DNA from 4 places in the Candidatus Thiodiazotropha sp. LNASS1 genome. Region 3 is predicted to be linked to each of the others. Evidence: predicted binding sites of a transcription regulator. Region 3 holds the regulator's gene; each other region holds the start of a gene.
What was found. The regulator FNR, encoded in region 3, switches genes on or off when oxygen is low (the NO sensors DNR and NnrR bind a similar motif). The targets are predictions, from matches to a motif close to TTGATNTANATCAA.
Positions count from the first base shown of each region.

Region 1: the regulator FNR is predicted to act here: its motif matches at 3,679-3,692, upstream of AB8516_RS02995 (cytochrome C).
Region 2: the regulator FNR is predicted to act here: its motif matches at 2,613-2,626, upstream of AB8516_RS03030 (cytochrome c oxidase subunit 3 family protein).
Region 4: the regulator FNR is predicted to act here: its motif matches at 2,295-2,308, upstream of AB8516_RS02965 (nitrite reductase).

Region 1 is NZ_OZ156465.1:692,980-698,347, reverse strand. Features, by position in the region: gene AB8516_RS03005 (FCSD flavin-binding domain-containing protein) at 1-861, opposite strand, end outside; gene AB8516_RS03000 (cytochrome c) at 884-1,462, opposite strand; gene AB8516_RS02995 (cytochrome C) at 1,495-3,477, opposite strand; gene AB8516_RS02990 (hypothetical protein) at 3,798-3,932, shown strand; gene AB8516_RS02985 (cbb3-type cytochrome c oxidase subunit I) at 4,303-5,368, opposite strand, start outside.
Region 2 is NZ_OZ156465.1:699,660-705,027, reverse strand. Features, by position in the region: gene AB8516_RS03055 (nitric oxide reductase activation protein NorD) at 1-411, opposite strand, end outside; gene AB8516_RS03050 (hypothetical protein) at 446-874, opposite strand; gene AB8516_RS03045 (CbbQ/NirQ/NorQ/GpvN family protein) at 855-1,673, opposite strand; gene AB8516_RS03040 (cytochrome C oxidase subunit IV family protein) at 1,684-1,959, opposite strand; gene AB8516_RS03035 (cytochrome c oxidase subunit 3) at 1,966-2,547, opposite strand; gene AB8516_RS03030 (cytochrome c oxidase subunit 3 family protein) at 2,778-3,377, shown strand; gene AB8516_RS03025 (cytochrome C oxidase subunit IV family protein) at 3,390-3,677, shown strand; gene AB8516_RS03020 (hypothetical protein) at 3,793-4,161, opposite strand; gene AB8516_RS03015 (tetratricopeptide repeat protein) at 4,567-5,220, opposite strand; gene AB8516_RS03010 (hypothetical protein) at 5,342-5,368, opposite strand, start outside.
Region 3 is NZ_OZ156465.1:3,926,813-3,932,180, forward strand. Features, by position in the region: gene AB8516_RS17480 (methyltransferase domain-containing protein) at 1-416, shown strand, start outside; gene rnhA (ribonuclease HI) at 413-865, shown strand; gene dnaQ (DNA polymerase III subunit epsilon) at 1,140-1,841, shown strand; gene fnr (fumarate/nitrate reduction transcriptional regulator Fnr) at 1,990-2,748, opposite strand; gene AB8516_RS17500 (sulfur globule family protein) at 2,921-3,286, opposite strand; gene AB8516_RS17505 (CTP synthase) at 3,627-5,258, shown strand; gene kdsA (3-deoxy-8-phosphooctulonate synthase) at 5,255-5,368, shown strand, end outside.
Region 4 is NZ_OZ156465.1:687,207-692,574, reverse strand. Features, by position in the region: gene AB8516_RS02980 (cytochrome c) at 8-460, opposite strand; gene AB8516_RS02975 (DUF2189 domain-containing protein) at 592-1,347, opposite strand; gene AB8516_RS02970 (bacteriohemerythrin) at 1,631-2,197, opposite strand; gene AB8516_RS02965 (nitrite reductase) at 2,506-4,098, shown strand; gene AB8516_RS02960 (NapC/NirT family cytochrome c) at 4,245-5,368, shown strand, end outside.

The DNA.
Region 1 (5,368 bases), 3.2 Mb from region 3:
CTGGGGTGGAATGATGTTGATCACGTCGGCGGTGAACTCCTCGACCTCAGCCTGCAGGGTGCGGGTTGAAGGATCGAGCTCCTCCACTGTGCCGCCGCCCGCTGCGCCGACCCATTCGATCATGGCGTTATCGGTACCGAAGCCATAGAGCTTCGACCAGCCCTGCCTGAACAGCCCCTGCTTGGAGAAGGCGTCTTTGGGATCGAGGATGAGAATCTTCGCCCTCGGTTTATGGTGCTTGCAGTACATGGCTATCTGCGCGGCCCGCTCATAGGGCCCGGGCGGGCACTTGTAGGGATTCGGCGGCGCAACGATGATCACCCTGCCCCCTTCCGGCATAGACTCGATCTGCCGCCTCAGGGTGAGTGTCTGAGGACCGGCATACCAGGCGTGGGGAATGGTCTCGGAGACCGCTGCATCGTAGCCCTCGATGGCGTCCCACTTGAAATCCACGCCGGGGGAGACCACGCATGCATCATATTCGAATGTACCGCTGTCGACGGTGGCGACCTGCTTATTTGCCGGTTCGATGGCCGTGACCCTGTCGATGACGATCTCCACACCATGCCGTTTGAGTCCTTCGTAGTCGAAGGTGATGGAATCCAGGGTGCGGTCGCCGCTCAATACCTCGTTGCTCATGAAACAGGATGTGTACTGCTTTTTGGCTTCGATCAGGGTGACCTTCAGGTTTGGATTCAGCTTGCGCAGGTACTTGGCGGCAGTGCAGCCCCCTACGCCACCACCCACTACCACCACCCTGGGAGCGGCTCCCAGGGCAAGGGTTGGAAGCATAAGCGAGGTACCCGCCAGGGTCAGGCCTCCACCCAAGCGGATGAAATCTCTGCGATTGATTTTATTCATGGTTATTGTTCCTTCTCCGCGATCAGTGCTGACTGCCGTAGTAGTGGATCAGTGCGGGCATGGCCTGTTCGCCCTGCTCCTCAATAGCGGCATCCACCTTTCGTTTCATCTTTCTCGGGTAGGGGCGCCTGCCGTCGATGAAATCCTGCATGCTGTAGTCGAGATAGGGCATCCACTGACCGGCAAGGGTACCGGAGTCGCCCGGACGACCACCCTCTTCATGGCACTTCTCGCAATGGCTGGTGTGCAGCTTTTCACCGAGACTTACCAGTTGCTGATCTGTCTTCTGGGTGTAAAGACGCAGTTCCTGCTTGGCGAAGAACCAGGCCATGGCCTTGATCTGCTCGTCGCTGTAGCCCTTGGCAATCCGGTTCATGATGGTGGAATTGCGCTGGTCACGCTTGTAGGCCTGCATGGCATCGATGAAAACATCCGGATCCATCGCTGCGATGGAGGGACTGGAGGGGCCGACGCTGGATCCATCGGTACCATGGCAGCCGGCGCAGGTGAAGGCCAGCGCCTGGCCCGATGGCCCCGACAGGGCAACCGTCGGAAGCAACACCAGTAAAACCAGGAGTAGATTGCGAACTTTCTTGCTCATCGTATCGTTTCTCAACATGTTATCCGCCCCCATCAGCTTGGTTTGGTCATCAGGCCGATCAGCACCAGGGTCAGCAGGGCCAGACCGGTCATGATCAGCACAGTGGTGATGAAGGAGGCCGCCAGATCTGAACGGCGCGAGGGACGTCTGACCAGATGCCTGTCCAGTTCCCCGCTCTCAAGCAACCGCTCGTATTCGAGACGGTGATCGTGCTTGAACTCCTCGATGGGGATCTTACCGGTGAAGATGGTCGTGCTCATCGGGAAACGCTCAGGCCTGAAGTGCACGTTGAAGAAGTGCACGGAGTTGAGGAAGATGGCCGCCAGCAGCGCTTCCTCGGCATGTACCAGGGTGGCGATATTGAACATCCAGCCCGGCAGGATGATGGCGGTCGTCTCCGGCGCGAACAGCATGATACCGGATGAACCGATTATCGCCGCACCCCAGAAAGGTGCCCAGTAGTCGAACTTCTGCCAATAGGTCCAGTGAGTGAACTCGGGACGCGGACCCTGGCCGATGAACCACTTGAACATGCCTTTCAGGTCATCCCAATCCTTCCAGTTGGGCAGCATAGAGGTGCTGCCGAACCACTTGAAGCTATCGCGCTTGCTCCAGATGTTGCTGACGGCTATGGTCAGGTGGGCCAGGAAAATACCCAGCCAGATTACGGCCGCGGTACGATGGATAATGCCCTCCATCTCCGTTCCGCCGAGGAAAACCACCACCGCCTTGGCCCAACCGGTATGTGAAAACAGCAGGGTGGTTCCGGTCAGAATCAGGGTCATGGTGGAGATGGCGAACAGCGCGTGGATCCAGAGCCAAACGGTCGGGAAACGGCGGAAATAGATCACATCGGGATTATCCAGATCCTCGTTGAAACCCTTACCCTGGATACGGTCCATCACCTCGCGGTAGAGCCACAGCACCACATGGACCCAGAAAAAGGCCATGACCGAGAAGATCAGCGTCTGCATGAAGATCTTGAAGAACCACAGACCCGGATATCTCTCTCTGTCGTCCGCATCACCGTGCGGCCAGAAGGTCAGGAAGTTTTCATTGGCATCTTCGTGGCAGACCCTGCAGTTTTCCAGACGATTGTTGGCGTGGATCTCCGATGTCGGATCATTTTCGCCCTTGATCTTGTGGCTGCCGTGACAGTCGTGACACTTGGCGGTATTGGTATAACCAAGTCGATGCACCTGGCCGTGATAAGAGTCGAAGTAGGTACGCTGCGCCTCCTTGTGGCAGTCTCCGCAATTCTTGGTGATCGCCAGCTTGGCCTGATCGGTGTCGGGTGAGCTGATGGTATGGGTAGTGTGGCAGTCTGAGCAGACGGCGGATTCGCTGTCGCCCTCTTCCAGCACCGCCTTGCCGTGGTCGGACTCCCGGTAGTCGTTGAGTTCCTTTTTGTGACACTCACCACACACCTCCGGGTTCTTCAGGCGGTGCTCGGCGCGCTGGTGGCTGCCCAGGGTTCCGATGTTATGGGCATCGTGGCAGTCGTAGCAGGTGGCGTTGGTCTCCGACTGGTCGTGCTTGTTGGGCAGGGCATGTACCGAGTCGTAGAAGGCATCGATGGTTTCTACCACTACGCCGAGGCGCTCGTACTTCTCGTCGGGATCGTTCCTATGCTTGTTCCAGGTCTCCCGGTGGCACTCCACACAGCCGACGACCACCTCCGGTGACTCGCGATGCGGTACTCGCTCGATGGTGGCGTGACAGTTGGTACAGGACTGTTCACCGTGCACGCTATTCTCGATCTTTTGCGGGTCCGCGTAGATATCGACGATGGTGCCGTCTTCCCGGATATCGGTCTTCTCATGCGCGTCGCCATGACACTTCAGGCAGCGTTCGTTGGGGATGATGCGCTTCCCCGAGACTGGGTCGAAACCCGGTGGTGGCGTTTCACCCAAGATGGTCAGATTACCCTCGGCACTCTGAACGGGAGTGAAGAAACAGAGGGTTAAAAGAAAAACGAAAATCCAGACTGGCGATCGGAATGCCATGTTCAACATTATTATTTCCTCGTGCGTCAAGAGCACAACCGCTAGAACGAGGCTTATAGGTTGAAAAGATCAAACGGAGCCAAAAAGCGGGACTACAGTGCCAAACGGACCTACTATCCGAGCACCTTGGAGTATCTCGTCCAGTATTCATACAGGTCAACATCGATTCTGCGACATTCACCAAGTCAAGAGAATTAAGGCAGGCTTGTGTTGATCTTGATCAATTAACAATTAATTACTAATACGGTTTTCAATTATTCCATAAGATGCTAATATTCACCTTGAGATTGTAGATGTTTTCAATTTCAGATTGCTAGTTGGAGATCATCATGAATGTAGCACCCATCTTGATCATGGCATCAGCGGTATTTATTTTTGCTGTCACGGCTTTGAGCATCGCCACCATCCTCGGTGTGGCCATAGGTCAGGCACGACTTTTCTTTCAAAAGAAAACCCAAGCCTGAAACCCGCAAATTTTCCCATCCGGGAAATAAAGAGGGACAAACCACGGTTGTCTTGCATAAACTCTGGTCTGCCCTCAGTCTGGTTCCTTCTCGCGCCACGATCTCGGATCGTGGGATGATTAGCTGTTCCTATTGCCGCTAGAAGATAGGGCCGCCAATGGAATCGAATCACCGCTAATAAACGCAAACATTATTTCCATGAGCAAGTGATCGCAATGAAACTATTTGCGTGCATTCGCGGTGACTGGCGTCCATTAGCGGCCTTTCCTTTTCTTCTCTTTTCTTCAAAGCCTGCCCATAAAAAAAGCCGAACGGGTTGATGCCATCTCACCGTCCGGCCAGGGGGTTGCTATCGGTTAGTCGTGTTTATCTAGCCGGCCGCAGCCTCCGCGGCGCCGCGCGCCTCACCCTGGGGCTCCATCGCCGGCATCTCCGCCGCCGTCTTCTCACCTGGAATGAAGAAGCTCCAGATGTAGACCACCAGACCGCCCAGGAACACCACACCGGCAAAGAAACGCAGCCAGTAGAACAGCGCGATCTTGTCCTGCACCACCAGGAACGACAGCGGCGTGTCGCTGAAACGCTGCAGATAGACCTGCAGGATCCCCGCACCGGTCAGAAACAGCGTGATGAAGACGATCGACACCGTCATCAGCCAGAACGCCCACATCTCCACCACCTGCGCCTGCTCGCTGTTGGCCTCGCGGCCCCGCAGAATCGGCACCGCGTAGCTGATGATCGCCAGGTTGATCATCACATACGCCCCGTAGAACGCCATGTGACCGTGCGCCGCCGTGATCTGGGTGCCGTGGGTGTAGTAGTTCACCGGCGCCAGGGTGTGCAGAAAGCCCCACACGCCCGCGCCCAGAAACGCCATCACCGCCGTGCCCAGCGCCCACAGGGTCGCCGCCTTGTTGGGATGGTTGCGCCGCCGCCGGTTCACCATGTTGAAGGCAAACACCGTCATCATGAAGAACGGGATCGGCTCCAGCGCGGAAAAGACCGAGCCCCACCACTGCCAGTACTCCGGCGTGCCGATCCAGTAGTAGTGATGCCCCGTCCCCACAATACCGGTGATCAGGGTCATCGCAATGATGATGTAGAGCCACTTCTCGATGATCTCACGGTCCACACCGGTCACCTTGATCAGCACAAAGGCCAGAATCGCACCGAGAATCAGCTCCCACACGCCTTCCACCCACAGGTGTACCGTCCACCACCACCAGAACTTGTCATGCACCAGGTTGACCGGGTTGAAAAACGAGAACAGAAAGAATACCGCCAGACCCACCAGGCCCATCAGCAGCACCAGACTCACCACCGTCTTGCGGCCCTTCAGAACCGTCATGCCGATGTTGAACAGAAACGCCAGCGCCACCACCACGATCCCCAGCTTGGTGATCGTCGGCTGCTCCAGAAACTCACGCCCCATGGTC
Region 2 (5,368 bases), 3.2 Mb from region 3:
CGGATATCTCTCCAGCGCCAGTTTGCTCAGCTGCTGATTCTTTACCAGCCATGGCTCGCTTTCGCCCCGATCACATGCGGCCAGCGCCGCGAGCCAGAAATAGAGATCGCGGTTAAGCGATCCCTGGGGAAACAGATCGATGACTTCGGGCAGGCGCAATGCATGTTCATCGCGCCAGGCCAGTTCAATCTTGGTGGCACTGCCGGCTATGCGCTGCAGCATGCCTCGCCTGGCATTGTGTTCAGTTGCACCGGCGGTTTCGACCCGCAGTCCGCCATCGCCGCCGAAGGCGCGAAACAGAATGCCCAGGGTGTGGTTCAGATCGGTCAGGTGCACCGCGGCCTCGGGATAGCGGTCCTGTGCCAGGCGGGTGATCAGCCGGTGCCAGAGTTCACCGATCTTCTCTTCCATCAGTCTCCCCTTGGCCCAAGCGGTTTGGCGCCCATCAGGACATCCTCAGGCACGCTTCGGGCAATGCCCTGCCGATAAGGGGATAGCGGTAACATTTTCCCGCCATCGCCTTGGCGAGACCCAGCATACCGATGAGAATCAAGGTGGAGTGGCACACCGTAAAGTAGATGATGACCACCATCCAGGTATAGGCGCCGTCATAACCTCCAAGCAAAAGGATAACGATGTTGACAATCACCAGCAGTACGCCTGCCCAGAGAGAGGCCGAGAAGGTCTGTTCAAGATGGGATCGCGCAAGCGGCGGTAAGGATTTGCCCTGCTTAAAATAGATCACCAACAGAATGGCAAATGCAATACCGGGTATCAACAGCAGATTCGCCAAATAGAGAGACTCTGCGGTGACAGCCATGGCCGACCCCGGCGGGTCTCCCTGTGGATAATTGTCACCGCCCGATTGTGGCATAGACGACCTCCATCAAGGCTGCCGCTGTTTCCATATCGTCTGTGAGTGGCTCGACCAGTGCGGAACGGCAGGCCTCGACCGGCTCATAGCCGCCCAGAATCAAGGTGGCCGCATAGACCAGCAGTCGTGTAGAGGCCGCCTCCTCCAGATCGTGATCCTTGAGTGCCCGCATGGCATTGGCCAGACGCACCAGTTGGCGGGCCATATCGCCATCGATGCCGGTCTCTCCAATCAGAATCTCATGCTCCAGCTCCGGGGCGGGAAACTCGAATCGGAGTGCGACGAAACGCTGCCGGGTACTCGGTTTCATGCCTTTTAGAAGATTTTGATAGCCGGGATTGTATGACACAACCAACATGAACTCCGGGGGTGCCTTGAGAATCTCTCCGGTGCGTTCGAGGGGAAGAATGCGCCTGTCATCGGTCAGGGGATGGAGCACCACGGTGGTATCCTTTCTCGCCTCCACCACTTCATCCAGATAGCAGATGGCGCCCTCCCTGACCGCACGGGTCAATGGCCCGTCCGACCAATAGGTGCCACTCTCGCCGATCAGGTGCCGCCCCACCAGGTCGGCGGCGCTCAGGTCGTCATGACAGGCAACCGTGTAGACAGGCCTGTCGAGCTTGGCCGCCATGTAGTTGATAAAGCGGGTTTTGCCGCATCCGGTGGGACCCTTGATCAGCAAGGGGAGCTGATGTCTGTAGCCATATTCGAAGAGTTCGATTTCCCGTGCCTGGGATTTATAGAAGGGAAGCGATTCGTCGCTTTCACGCGTATTTAATATTACAGGTTTTTCCATCGCTATCTCCTCATCCGACCAGGGTAAAGGCAACACCGATCAAGCCACCGGGAAGAAACAGCCAGAGGCTGACCGGCCAGCGCCAGAAACCCTGGATCCGTTTCAAACCCATAAAGTAGTCACCCACCATCTGCCCTTTGATCAGGGCAAAAGCCAAAACTGTCAGCGAAACTCCCAGGCCGCCCAGGCTGAATTGACCGATCAGATAGGTTGTCAGCGTCAATCCCATCATGAACAGCCAGACCCAGGTACAGGCACGGATGCCAAAAGCGGTTCGTCTAGTCATTGTGGATCATCTCATGATATAGACAAGGGGAAACAGAATCAGCCAGACCAGATCGACCATATGCCAGTAGGATGCACCCGTTTCAACCCCCGTATGCTCCCGGTTACTGTAGCCACCCCTTTTGGCCTTCACCGCGACTGCCGCAAGAATCACCATACCCATGATGACATGCATGAAATGAAAAAAGGTCAGCGACAGATAGAACATATAGAATGTGTTCGTGCTCAGCCTGATGCCAGCTTCGATATGGTGGACATACTCATGTCCCTTCACAATCAGGAAGAGTAGCCCCATCGCCAGCGCCGCCAACAACCAATGCACGCAGCCACGACTGTCATCTTCGCGAATCGATGCCACAGCCCTGACCACGAAATAGCTGCTGGTGATCAGGGCAAACGTGTTGATCAGCGCCGCATCGCTGTCAAGGGTGCTCTGATAGTGGTTGAACAGATCCACATTTTTCATGCGGGTAAAGGCATAGGCGCCGAAAAACGCGGCAAATGCAGCAAGCTCCGCCAGTATGAAGACCCATATCGCCAAATCACCCGGGGGAAAGCGGTTGGATTCAATCGTTGCTTCGGCCTGCACGGGGGATTACTGCTCCTGTAGGAAAATTCACAAACCCAATGCTAAAGCAGACCCCATTCTTCACCTTGATGAATATCAAGCTGAATACCCTGAATAAAATCATGGATTTACCTACAGCGCAATTGCGATAAATTGATCCTTGTCAAAGCACTATCAGCAGGTGTACAGACAATGGCATCTCCCAACATCGATAGGCCTGCGCGCATTCCGCCTCCGACCTTAATCATTACATGTCTAATTCCATAGCCCCACCAGTACAGGCAGTAGTACCCGTCAAGAACCATGTGCCCGGCAACATGGCCATCTGGGTCGGGATTCTCTCGGAAATGACCGAGTTCGCCCTGATGTTCATCGTCTATTTCATCGCCAAGGTACATAATCCGGAGTTTTTCGCCGACGGACCGCTGCGTCTGAATACCACCGCCGGCGTATTGAATACCCTGGTCCTGCTCTCCAGCAGCTATTTCGTCATCAAAGCGATTAAATCGATCAGGATCGGCCGGATCGACCAGTGTCAACGCTGGCTTTGGTCGGCGGTCGCAATGGGTGCGCTCTACCTGATCATCAAATTCTATGAGTATCACTGGAACAGTGAACACGGGCTGGCAACCGACACGGATATCTTCTTTACCGTCTATTACTACACCACTTTCAACCACCTGCTGCACGTCGGTTGGGGAAGCGGTGCCATATTATGGGCTATTATGGGAATCAGGATGGGCGGAATAACCCAGCATAACCACAGCGGTCTGGAGGCGGTCGCCGTCTACTGGCATATGATCGATCTGGCGTGGATCGTCATATTTCCCTTGTTATATGTTTTGCGTTGATAGGAGTAACAGGTGTTCAAGACAAAATCCGTTGATATGATTTGGCTGATCCTGATGGGTTTGACCCTGCTCAGCGCAGCCATTGCCGAATCGCCCGATCAGGGTTTGATCATGATCCTGGTGATCACCCTAACCGTTGCCTACAAGGGCCGTATGATCGTCGATCACTTCATGGAGCTCAAAGACGCCAACCGGCTGCTGCGCAACAGCATGCGTATCTATTTCTACGTCATCCCCGCCATGATCGTGCTTGTCTATCTCTTTCCGGATCTCATTGCTCGGCTTACTATGTTGCAATAGAGGGTTTTTTGTGAAGAAAGGCCGCAAATTGACGCGAATCACCGCTAATGTACGCAAAAGGACATTAGATTACTCAATAAAAAACGAAATCGAGACTGACGAATTTGTGATTAGGTTATGCTTCATTCCTTGCAAACAACACCACATCTTCGTGCGAGAAAACCATAGTCCAGCGGCCGCTTTTTGGAAATATATACCAATCCCCTGAATCAGGTGCAGTATCCGGGAATGTTTCGTCAGTACAATCCCATATCTCTGAAACTGATTCATTGAATAAGTAATAATCTTCTCTATCTTGCGCATGATAATACTCGTAGGCCTTATTTCCGATCACGGCTGTTTGTAAACCGGTCAAAAAGTTTTCCCACTTGAAGTGGCCAACGGTATACTTTCCCGTGCTTTTCTTAACTGTCGACGCGAACAATTCGAGCCACTTCATCTCGATTTGGTAAGCTTGTTTCCTTTTTACAATCGCCTTTTTCATTATTAAACACTGCTAGTATGATTTCAGGGTACCCGATTATTGTTTTATTGTCCTTAAAAATGGTTATGAACCTTTGGCTGTTATGTCCAACTATGTTCGTGAACCCGTTTTTTATATTGCCATAAATAAGATAAGGAACATGAGTAACACAATCGCAGCCAAAAGCATTTTTGTACCAAGACGACTGTTAGCTATTTGCTCTAATATAAAACGCTGTTTCAGATTTTTAACTTCACCATCCGATAAGCCACTGCAGTGTGGACACTCTTCATTGTCTATGGTGTATCGCAATCCACATCGGTTACATTTTTTTGTGGGTTTCTGCCGGCGCCTAAACGCACCGAATGCACCCATTCCAATCCCTTTCATTTCTCCTTTTGACTCCTTTTGCCATCTAGTGATCTATCAGCGGTAAACAGCACGCATAGTCGACAGCTGGTGCAGGTTGGTTTTCGGCTTGATTTTATTATAGGAACTTCCTGATGTGCACTCATATATGGGGAGTTCTCCAGGAAGCCACCAGTTCTTATCTTTCAATTTTACTTCTTCTTGTTTTGTTGGCTTAGTTTGACTACCTTTTGTTTCAATATAACGTGAAACATATTCTTCTGAATAGCATAGTGCGTCTTTAATTCTATCTTGACTCAATTTAGCAATGGTTTTATCCAGGTTGCCACCATTGCGAATTTGCGTACTCTGATTGCCCAGACCTTTCATATGAATAATAACAAATATGTCGTATGCAATCTCCAGATTTTCTTTTACACCTTTACCGTCACGATAGAGAACTCCAATATTTGATAACGCATCAACATTGCCGGCTTGATATGCTTTAAACCACCATTCGTAAGCTTCTTTGTATTTTACTCTTCCAGTCTTGCCTTCATAGTACAAATTGCCTATCGTTACCATTGCGACATCATCTCCACCCGAGGCGAGTGATTCTAACTCTATGACTGCTTCTTTGTATTTGCCTGCATTCATAAGAGCAATAGCTTGGTCTTTCCCTGCATTTACCTGATAAGAAATAAACAATAAAAACGTAAATAAAATCCTCATATTTTAGTCACTCCTATTGACTGAATTTTTCTTCCATTGAAATCCTGCAATCTTCATTATTGCTTCTAACAGTTTTATAACGAGACCCCCACGTCTCCTTATAAACTTTTAACAGAAATACTCACTGGAGCTGAATATCTTCTGGCGG
Region 3 (5,368 bases):
TGTTGCGTGAGGTTGAACGGGTATTGATCCCCGAGGGCAAGGTATTGCTCTGTGGTTTCAATCCCTGGAGTCAGTGGGGATTGTGGCGTCTGCTGCGTCTCAGGTCTGCCACGATCCCCTGGTGTGGTCACTTCTTCAGCGGAAAGCGGATCCAGGATTGGTTCTCATTGCTCGGCTTTGAATTGGAAGAGGTGGTTTATCTTCACTTCCGTCCCCCGGTCTCCAACTCACCCATCATGCAGAGACTGGCCTTTATGGAACGATTGGGTAAAAGGATCTATCCACTGTTTGGTGGTGTCTATGTCATACTCGCGGTCAAGCGGGAGATCACGATGACTCCGCTACGGTCGAAATGGCGGGTGAAAAAGCGGGTCTTGCCGACTGCCGCAGAACCGACGATGAGAAAAATTGAATGACTCAAGTTGTAGAACTATATAGCGATGGCGCCTGTCGTGGGAATCCCGGTCCCGGTGGTTGGGGGGTGGTCTTACGCTACGGTCGACATGAAAAACAGCTTTTCGGTGGCGAACATGAGACCACCAACAACCGTATGGAACTGATGGCGGTTATCCGTGGCCTGCAGAGCCTGACGAAAAGGAGTCGGGTGAAAGTGACCACGGATTCCCAATACGTGAAAAACGGAATCACCCAGTGGATTTACAATTGGAAACGGAATGGCTGGAGAACGGCAGCGAAAAGACCGGTCAAGAATGCCGACCTGTGGCAAATGTTGGATACAGAGGTCAACAATCATCAGGTGGAGTGGGCCTGGGTCAAAGGTCACTCCGGCCATACCGAGAATGAACTGGCGGATGAATTGGCTAACCGCGGTATCGAGGAGTTAGGGCTGGTCGACAGGTCCTAGGGCCTGTCGACACTAATCCGGTCGGCTCTGTTGCGTCTGAAAAAGCGCCAATCAAGGCGCGAGGAGAGAAGTTTGGTGTTTCCAAATGAACAACGAGCAACGCCGAGTGGCGCTTTTTCAGGCGTAACCCGCAGGGCTGGGGCTATTTTTCCGCCCAGCGGCGTTATCATTCGCTCATGTAGAATAACTACACATCACTCATTCTGCCTTGCTGGGCAAAAAAATAGTCCCAGCAGAGCCGATCGGATTAGTGTCAACAGGCCCTAGTGAACTGATGCGACAGATCGTACTGGATACGGAAACCACAGGATTGGAACCGGAGCATGGACACAGAATCATCGAAATCGGCTGTGTGGAGATGGTTGATCGTCGATTGACCGGTAATAATTTCCACCAATATCTGCAACCTGAACGGGAGATCGATGCCGCTGCCGTAGAGGTGCATGGCATCACCAACGAATTTCTTGAAGACAAACCGAAATTCGGGGATGTTGCTCAGGATTTCATCGACTACGTGAGAGGAGCGGAGCTGATCATTCATAACGCTCCATTCGATGTCGGTTTTCTCGACCATGAATTTCACCTCATGGAGAGTGCTGCGCGAATCGATAGTTTGTGCGCGGTTACTGACACCCTGGTGATGGCGAAAAAGATGCACCCGGGTCAAAGAAACAGCCTCGATGCGCTCTGTAAGCGATACGATATCGATAATTCACACAGGGAATTGCATGGAGCGCTTCTGGATGCCGAGATTCTGGCTGATGTCTACCTGATGATGACCGGGGGGCAGGCTTCGCTGATTTTGGACGGAGTAGCCAACGATGAGTTTGGTGATAATTCTGTCGATAGCATTCAACGTCTGCCTTCGAACAGGCCAAAACTGAAGGTGGTTCACGCTGACCAGCAGGAACTCGCGGCCCATGAGCAGCAACTGAAAGCCATGGGTGAGGCCTGTATCTGGTTAAAGAAACACTAGGGCCTGCAAACACTCATCCAATGGGCGCATCAGGCGCAATCCGAAGGGCTCGCTCGAGCTTTTACTCCGCCCTGCGGCGTTATCATTCGCCCATTTTCCTTGCCGGATGAAAATAAAGTCCTGGCAGGGCCTATTGTGCTTACAGGCCCTAGACTCGCGACTGACTCGATTTTGTCCTGTCCGTACCCTGAACGATTTCGTAAAGCCGGGGAATATCCAGCAATTGAACGTGCTTTCTCTCGACATGCAGCAGCTGCTCGTCCTGGAAGCGGGTGAACAAGCGGCTGACAGTCTCTACCGCGAGCCCCAGGTAGTTACCGATTTCGTGACGCGACATGCTGAGAAAGAAATCACTGGCTGAGAATCCGCGCTGTTTGAAACGTTCGGAAAAGCTGAGTAGAAAGGTGGCGAGCCGTTCCTCGGCGCTCTTTTTGCCCAGTAGAGTGAGCATCTCCGTCTCCTGGCCGATCTCGCGACTGAGCAGGCGATACATCTGGTGTTGCAGGCTGGGCATGATGGAACTTAAAGATTCCAGTTGAGAGAAGGGGATCTCACAGACCGCAGTGGTTTCGAGCGCGATTGCGGAGCAGTTATGATTGTTGTCCTGGATGGCATCCAATCCTATCAGTTCCCCGGGGAGGTGGAATCCCAAGACCTGTTCACCACCATCTTCATTGGGTGAATAGGTTTTGACTGAGCCACTGGTGATGACCCGGAGGCTGTGGAACTTGTCGCCACCACGGTAGAGATGATCGCCTCGGTGATAGGGACGTCCACGCTTGATAATGGAGTCGAGACGTTCAATGTCTTCTGGGGTCAGTCCCATTGGTAGGCATAGGGTCGAAAGACTGCAGTTTTTGCAGGCGACCTTGATATTTTCAAATGAGACAACTTTTCTGCTAGTCAAGGAACCGCTCCAGCTAAGGGTGCATTCTTGTCAGATGCTTCTTCTCACTTCTATTTTTCCAGAAGTTCTTGATCCGGATCAAGTAATTTTAAACATTTAATTATCTTAGATCATATTGCATAAAAAAAGCCGGCCATTAGGCCGACTTTTTTATGCGCTATAAGCTGGCCGCTTACTTAGCGGGTGCAGCAGGTGCCGCAGGCGCAGCAGGCGCAGCAGGCGGATAGCCGTATGGTGCGCCGTAAGGTGCGCCATAGCCGCCGTAAGGTGCACCGTAGCCGTAAGGTGCGCCGTAGCCGTATGGGCCGTAGCCATAGTAATCACGGTAGTAGTTGTTGCCGCGACCATAACCGGAACCACGGCCGCTGCCACTCATGCCAAAGCTGAAATCGCCGGAGCCATCGCCCCAGCCGTCGCCCCAGCCATCGTTATTCCAGCCACGGTTACCCCAGCCTGGACCACCACCCCACCATGCAGATGCGGTTGTGGAGACAGCTACGAGAGCAGCGACGCTCATGACCTTAGCAAATTTCATCATGCTTTCTTCCTCTTTAAAGATTGATTTTTATTACTGCTTTTTCTATTGAAAAACAATTAGTTGGTCGTTACGTGTTGTGGGTGTATAGAGGCTGATCCCGAGCCTGTTTTAATGTGGTTGGGTCTCGCCGAGTAACTGCCAACTGGTCTCTGTGGTTGTAATTTGCGGAAATCGCCAATCGATTATAGACCCTGGGGAGATAGAATTAAATGATATTCTTGAGCAGTCGCATGAGAGATATCCCATTAGTCCCACATTTATACGATTGAGAGAGGCGGTCTGATCTGTTACTGTTCCCTTCCGTCCGTTCCCCTTATCCAGCACGTTAACTAGAAGTTTCATGACTAGATTTATATTCATCACGGGCGGTGTTGTCTCCTCCCTGGGCAAAGGAATCGCATCCGCATCTCTGGCTGCACTGCTTGAGGCCCGCGGGCTCGATATCACGATGATCAAGCTCGATCCCTATATCAATGTTGATCCGGGAACCATGAGTCCATTCCAGCACGGTGAGGTCTTCGTTACCGATGATGGGGCGGAGACAGACCTTGATCTGGGACACTATGAGCGCTTCATTCGCAGCACCATGGGGCGAAACAATAATTTCACGACCGGCCAGATCTATGACAGTGTGATTCGTAAGGAGCGCAAGGGCGAGTATCTGGGCGGTACAGTACAGGTAATCCCACATATCACCAATCAGATCAAAGAGAGCGTGTTATTGGGTGCCGACGACAATGATATCTGTCTGGTGGAGATCGGCGGAACGGTGGGTGACATCGAGTCGCTGCCCTTTCTGGAAGCGATCCGCCAGATGGGGGTCGAGTTGGGACCGCAGCGGGTGATGTTCATGCACCTGACGCTGGTGCCCTATATCAAGGCCTCTGGTGAAATAAAGACCAAGCCGACACAACATTCGGTGAAAGAGCTGCGCTCCATCGGTATTCAACCCGACATTCTGGTATGCCGTTCCGAGCAGCCGTTGCCTGAAAACGAGCGCAAAAAGATCGCGCTCTTCACCAACGTACCCGAAAAAGCGGTCATTTCGGCGGTAGATGCTGACTCGATCTACCGCATTCCCGTGCTGTTGCACGCCCAGGAGATGGACGAACTGGTCAACCAGCGATTCAACCTGGATCTGCCGCCAGCGGACCTCGCTGAATGGGAGGCGTTTCTGGAAGGCCTCGACAGCCTGGCTGAAGAGGTCAAGATCGCCATGGTAGGAAAATATGTTCATCTTACAGAGGCTTATAAATCGCTCTCTGAAGCCTTGGTACATGCAGGCGTCCATACCGGAAATCGGGTTGTCATACACTATGTGGATTCAGAGCAGATCGAGCGGAGCGGAACCGAGAGTCTGGAGGGAATGGATGCCATCCTGGTACCTGGAGGCTTCGGTAACCGCGGGGTTGAGGGCAAAGTCACCGCAGTCCAGTATGCCCGCGAAAACAGAATCCCCTATCTGGGAATCTGTCTCGGTATGCAGGTGGCGGTGATTGAGTTCGCACGTCATGTCGCCGGATTGGAGGGAGCGCACAGCACCGAGTTCAAGCGCGACACGCCACATCCGGTTATCGGCCTGATCACTGAGTGGCTGAATGCGGACGGCAAGGTTGAGACACGCAACGAAGAGTCTGATCTGGGTGGAACCATGCGCCTGGGTGGACAGCAGTGTCAACTTGAGCCCAACAGTAAAACCCATCATCTCTATGGCCAGGAGGTCATTACCGAGAGGCATCGCCACCGCTATGAGTTCAATAACAGCTATCTGGACAATATTGTCACGGCAGGAATGAAGGTGTCGGGCCGCTCTGTCGATGGGCGACTGGTTGAGATAGTCGAGATCCCTGAACATCCGTGGTTCGTGGCCTGCCAATTCCATCCGGAATTCACCTCCACACCGCGCTATGGCCATCCGCTGTTTTCCGGATTCATCGAAGCAGCGAGAAAGCACCGGGATGGCACGGCATGAAACTCTGTGGCTTTGAGGTTGGGTTGGACCGGCCGCTCTTCCTGATTGCAGGTCCTTGTGTCATAGAGAGTGAACAATTGGCGCTGGATACCGCCGGGGAACTGAATATG
Region 4 (5,368 bases), 3.2 Mb from region 3:
AGCACCACTAACCCTGAATGTTCGGCGGCCAGTCCGCCGTGTCGATCTCAGAGCTGTACTGCAGAAACTCCGCCACCGCCTTCAGTTCCTCATCGCTCAGGTTGAACTGCGGCATGCTGCGACGACCCGGTATCCCCTCCACCGGACGTCCCTTGATGAACGCCATGATCGCCTCCTTGCTGTTACCGTAACGCTGGTAAACATTGCCCAGCTCCGGCGCAAAATAGGCCCCCTCGCCCAGCAGCGTGTGACAGCCGATGCAGTCGTTCTCCTCCCATACCTTCTTCCCCAGGGCAATCATCTGCCCCCGCTCCGTGGTCGGGTCCAATGCCTCGCGATTGTCCCGGTCCGGCAGCGCCAGATGGGTGTCAAAGGTCAACGCCAAAAACAACAGAAAGAAAAACGCCGTACCCCCGTAAAAGATGTTCCGTGACATCTCCTTCGTGAACGCTTGTGCCATCACTCTCCTCCCAGGCCTGTCTTGATTGAGTCCCCGCTATTAGAAAACAGACACCCTTCCCTACCTTGACATGTGTCAAATGGGGCGCCTGAACAAAGCCGCATGCAGTAAATAATGGGTTGATCGTTAACTCAACTTGTTTGAGGAAAAACAAGACGATAGAGGGCGAAGCTGGCGTACGCCATAACCGGCAGAACCAACAGCAACAAGGGCAGCAGCATGATGGCAATCAGGATCGAGAGACTGAGTAATACCGCCCACAGCATAGTGGTGACGAAGTTTCTGAAGACGGCGCGCACACTGGCGTGAACCGCCTGCACCAACCCCACCCTGCCTTCGAAAAGCAAGGGAACGGAGAATGCAGAGATACAGAAGATGATGAATGCGAGTACAGACCCCATCAATGCACCCCAGAACCAGAAACTGGTGATTGATTCATCCACTTGCAGAAACCATGGCAGTTGATAGGGGAGATCGGTACCGCCGATGATAAAGCTGTAGAGTACGCCCGCATCAGTTATCCAGATCAAAAAGATGAAGGCGCAGAAAAGTGCAACCATCCAGGTTTGCAAGGGTGTATGCAGAAATGCTGAAAAAGGCGTGGCTAGCGACACTTCCTGATGTGCCTGTATCCTCGAGGCCAGTTGAAAAAAACCACCCAGCATCGCCGGCGCTATCAACATGAAACCACCGGCAAACGGCAGCGACATGGGGGAGATACCGAGTTCACCGACAGCATAGAGAAGTAATAGACCTATCAGCGCCGCGACCGACGCATAGGCCGCGCTTGGCAATGGCGCAGCGCGAAATATGCCCCAACCTGACTTAATGGCTGCGGTGAGATCGGAGGGTGTGACTTTAGCGGGATCTAATCCTGTTTTGTTCAACCGGGCCTCCACCCTATCTTTTTGGTTGGCTTGATGTCTCCGCTACCTCGGCAACAACAAGGCAATAATCAAGGTCGCAGCGGACAGCACCACAAAGAATATAAGAAACTTCTCCCTGCCACCGATGCGAAAACCTCTTTTTTGATAGTGCGAGGGAGCACCGCAGTGTGGACAATGATCGATGTCATCTGCGATTGACTCGCCGCAATAGAGGCAATTGACCCGCATAGATTAAAAACCGGCCGTATATGTATTGAGTATACCGGGCACAAGTTCAACCTGATTATCGAATACCCTTCTCTCTAAGAAACTCACTGTATTTCTGGTCGGTTCCTGCAATATGGTCGATCAACCAGCTCTTGAGGAAGCTGTTCAGTTCATCGATAGTGGATTCGCGGTCCTTTTCATAGGAGTCCAAAAAGCGGGACACCTTGGCAATCATCTCTTCATGCTGCTTCTTGTGGTCCTCGTATTCCGGATATCCGTTTTCACTCATCAGTTTCTCTTCACGCGCAAAGTGGTATTTAGTGTAGTCGACCAGGTCACTCAACGCCTGGCGTTCAAAGGACTCACCAGTGGGATAGAGCACCGCCGTCTGCAGATTGTTGATGAGTGTCAAGAGCTTTTGATGATCGTCATCTATCGCCTGAATCCCTACGCTCAAGTTGTCGTCCCAGGAGACGAAATCGCGGGATGTCATTTTTTTGTGGATAACCGGTAAAGCCAAGAGTACGGCGATCATGATCCAGGGGACCGGATTGTCGATACCGAACAGAAAGCCGATACCGATAACCAGAAAGGCCAGCACAATGAAGAGGGAGAGGCCAAAGGTCTTTAAGCTCTTACGCATAATGGATATCCCCAAAGGATTGTCTAACGGAAAAGCGGTGTTCTTGAGCAGGCACACCCCGCCTGTCGGGATCATCTCACTCAGGTTCCTTTTAGCCTTGATCCGTATCAATTCGAGTTCACACTTCCAGAACCGTGAATCAGACTATCGGAGAAATGGACATTTTTTGATTTGACATTTGTCAAGGTGAGTACGCCCGACCGGGCGCTTAATCTGTCTTGCGTAATCGACAAGAAGGGAGGATTTCTCCAATGATCAAAAGTTCCCGGCCAGGCGCACACTCTATTTTAAACGCAAGTGCACTATCAATGGCAATCGGCATATCCATCAGTGGCTTAGGGTTATCCGCCCAAGCAGCCACGCCAACTCTCAGCGAAGCAGACTTCGAAGCATCCAAGACTACCTACTTCCAGCGTTGCGCAGGTTGCCATGGCACCCTGCGTAAAGGCGCGACCGGTAAGAATCTGGAGCCGAAGGAGACCCAGAAGCTGGGACAAGAGCGTCTCGAAAAAATCATCAGTTTCGGTACTGAAGGCGGCATGAACAACTTCGACGATATCATGACAAAAGATGAGATCAAGAAGATGGCCACCTACATTCAGATGGAAGCACCCATTCCACCTGAGATGTCCCTGGCATTGATGAAAGAGCGTCACAAGGTTTTTGTTGAACCCAAGGATTATCCCACCAAGCCTATGCATGGACGTAACTGGGAAAACTTCTTCCTCGTCATCGAACGCGATGTGGGTAAGGTAGCGGTTATCGACGGTGACAAAAAAGAGGTGGTCGCTCACGTACCCACCGGCTATGCGGTACATGTACTGAAAGCCGCCGAGCATCACAACACCCTGCATGCCAAAAATCCCGGCCGCTTCTGGTACACCCAGGGCCGTGACGGCAAGCTGACCAAGATCGATCTGTGGCAGACACCTGACAAGATGAAGGTTGCCGAAGTTCAGATCGCTTATGACGCTCGTGACGTGGCGGTATCCGGCGATGGCAAGTATGTGGTTGGCGGGGGCTACTGGCCACCCCACTTCGTCATTGCTGACGCCATGACCATGGAACCATTGAAAGTGGTCTCCGCCCGCGGTGTGAATGTGGACGGCGAGTATGTCAACGAGTCCCGTGTGGCGGCTATCTACGATACGCCCAACCACCCCAGCTGGCTGGTCTCCATGAAGGAGCTGGGTCAGATGTGGCAGGTCGACTACAGCGACATCGACAACCTGAAGATCACCAAGATGGATACCGCCAAGTTCCTGCATGACGGTTTCTACGATCCAACAGGCCGTTACTTCCAGATCGCGGCAAACGCTTCCAACAAGATGGTTGTTGTAGACACCGAAACCCAGAAGCTCACCAAGCTGATTGACGTTGACAAGCTGCCGCATCCCGGTCCGGGCGCCAACTGGGTCGATCCGAAGTGTGGTCCTGTCGGTGGCACCGTGCATCTTGGTGTCGGCAAGGTCACTGCCTGGGGTAACGATCCGAAAGGTCATGCCGATCAGGCATGGAAGGTCTGCTATGAGACTGAAACCGACGGTCCAGGCGTCTTTATCCGCACCCATCCGAAGAGTGACTATGTCTGGGCGGATCAGACCAAGCATCCCGAGCCCGAAGTCCAGCAGTCCATACAGGTCATCTCCAAGGAGACCCGCGAGATCGTCAAAACTATCCGCCTGACCGAAAAGGCCGGCTATGCCGCTGTCCATATCGAGTTCAACAACGATGGTTCTGAGGTCTGGACCTCTGTCTGGAATCGTAAGGACAGCAAGGAACCGAATGGTGAGATCATCATCTTCGATGCCAAGACACTCGAAGAGAAGGCCCGTGTTAAAGGTCTGTTCGCACCGACCGGTAAGTTCAACGTGCACAACCGGGTCAATCACGTCACTTGATGACCGCAAGGTTACACGCACGTAACTGAAGACTGGGTGGACACGAGGCTTAGCCTCGTGTCCGCCTGGCATACACCAACACCTGCACCACACAATCTCCAATAGTGGTGTGTCACCTGACCATTGTGACCTGAACGGGGAAAGCGATGCATCAGCACTCTTTATTCAAAAGCCTGCTTTCACGTAAAGTCGCCTTTGGCGCGACCCTGGGTGGTGCTGTCCTGTTCATGATCATCGGTGTGGTGCTCTGGGGCGGTTTCAATACCGTGATGGAAGCCACCAATACCATGGAATTTTGTATCTCCTGCCATGAGATGGAGGAGAATGTCTATGCCGAGTTCAAGGGAACGGCACACGACGGTAACCGCAGTGGCGTGGGCGCGAGCTGTCCGGATTGCCATGTCCCCCGTCCCTGGGTGCACAAAATCGTTAGAAAGATAAAGGCCAGTAATGAAATCTGGCACAAAATCATGGGGACTGTGGATACCCCTGAAAAGTTTGAAGCTCATCGGCTGACCATGGCACGGCGGGTCTGGCAGGCGATGAAGGAGACGGATTCGAGAGAGTGCCGCAACTGCCACGATTGGGACACGATGAATCCCGAAAAGCAGAAACCGCGTGCCCGCAACCAACACGTCTTCGCCATGGAGAAAGGCAACACCTGTATCGATTGCCATAAAGGTATCGCCCACAAGCCAGTCCATAAAGAGATCAGCGAAGAGGAGTTGGAGGAGTGGGCAAAACCTGTCGAAGCCTATAAATTCGAGATACCGGAATCGTTCAAAGCAGGTCTCGCAAGTGCCGAAGCGGCTGAGGCCGAGGCGGAAAAAGCCCGCCAGGAGGAGGCCCAGAAAGAGCGTGAACGCCGTAAGGCGCAGGCATTGGCTGCACAGAAAAAGATCGATGCCGCTGTTGCCCGGGCAATTGCCGCGGTCAAATCGAATCAGACAGATGACACTACAGTACCTGCCGTTGCCACTCGCGGTTTCGGTGTCGATTGGAGCGGTTCTCCGGAACGTCTGATCACCCTCTTCTATCCCGGTCAGACCTCCATGGAGTGGACCCTGGTGGGTAAGTATCACGGTGGCGCCAGACCTTTCCGCGCCGGTGATCGCTGCACAGTCTGTCACGATAAAGAGGCTGCCGACATGGGCGAGAAGATGGTTACCGGGCAGAAAGCGGAACCCACACCACCCGTTGGCAAGCGAGGGTCGATCCCCGTAACCGTCCAGGCCGCCCATGATGATGAGAATCTCTATTTGCGTTTCCA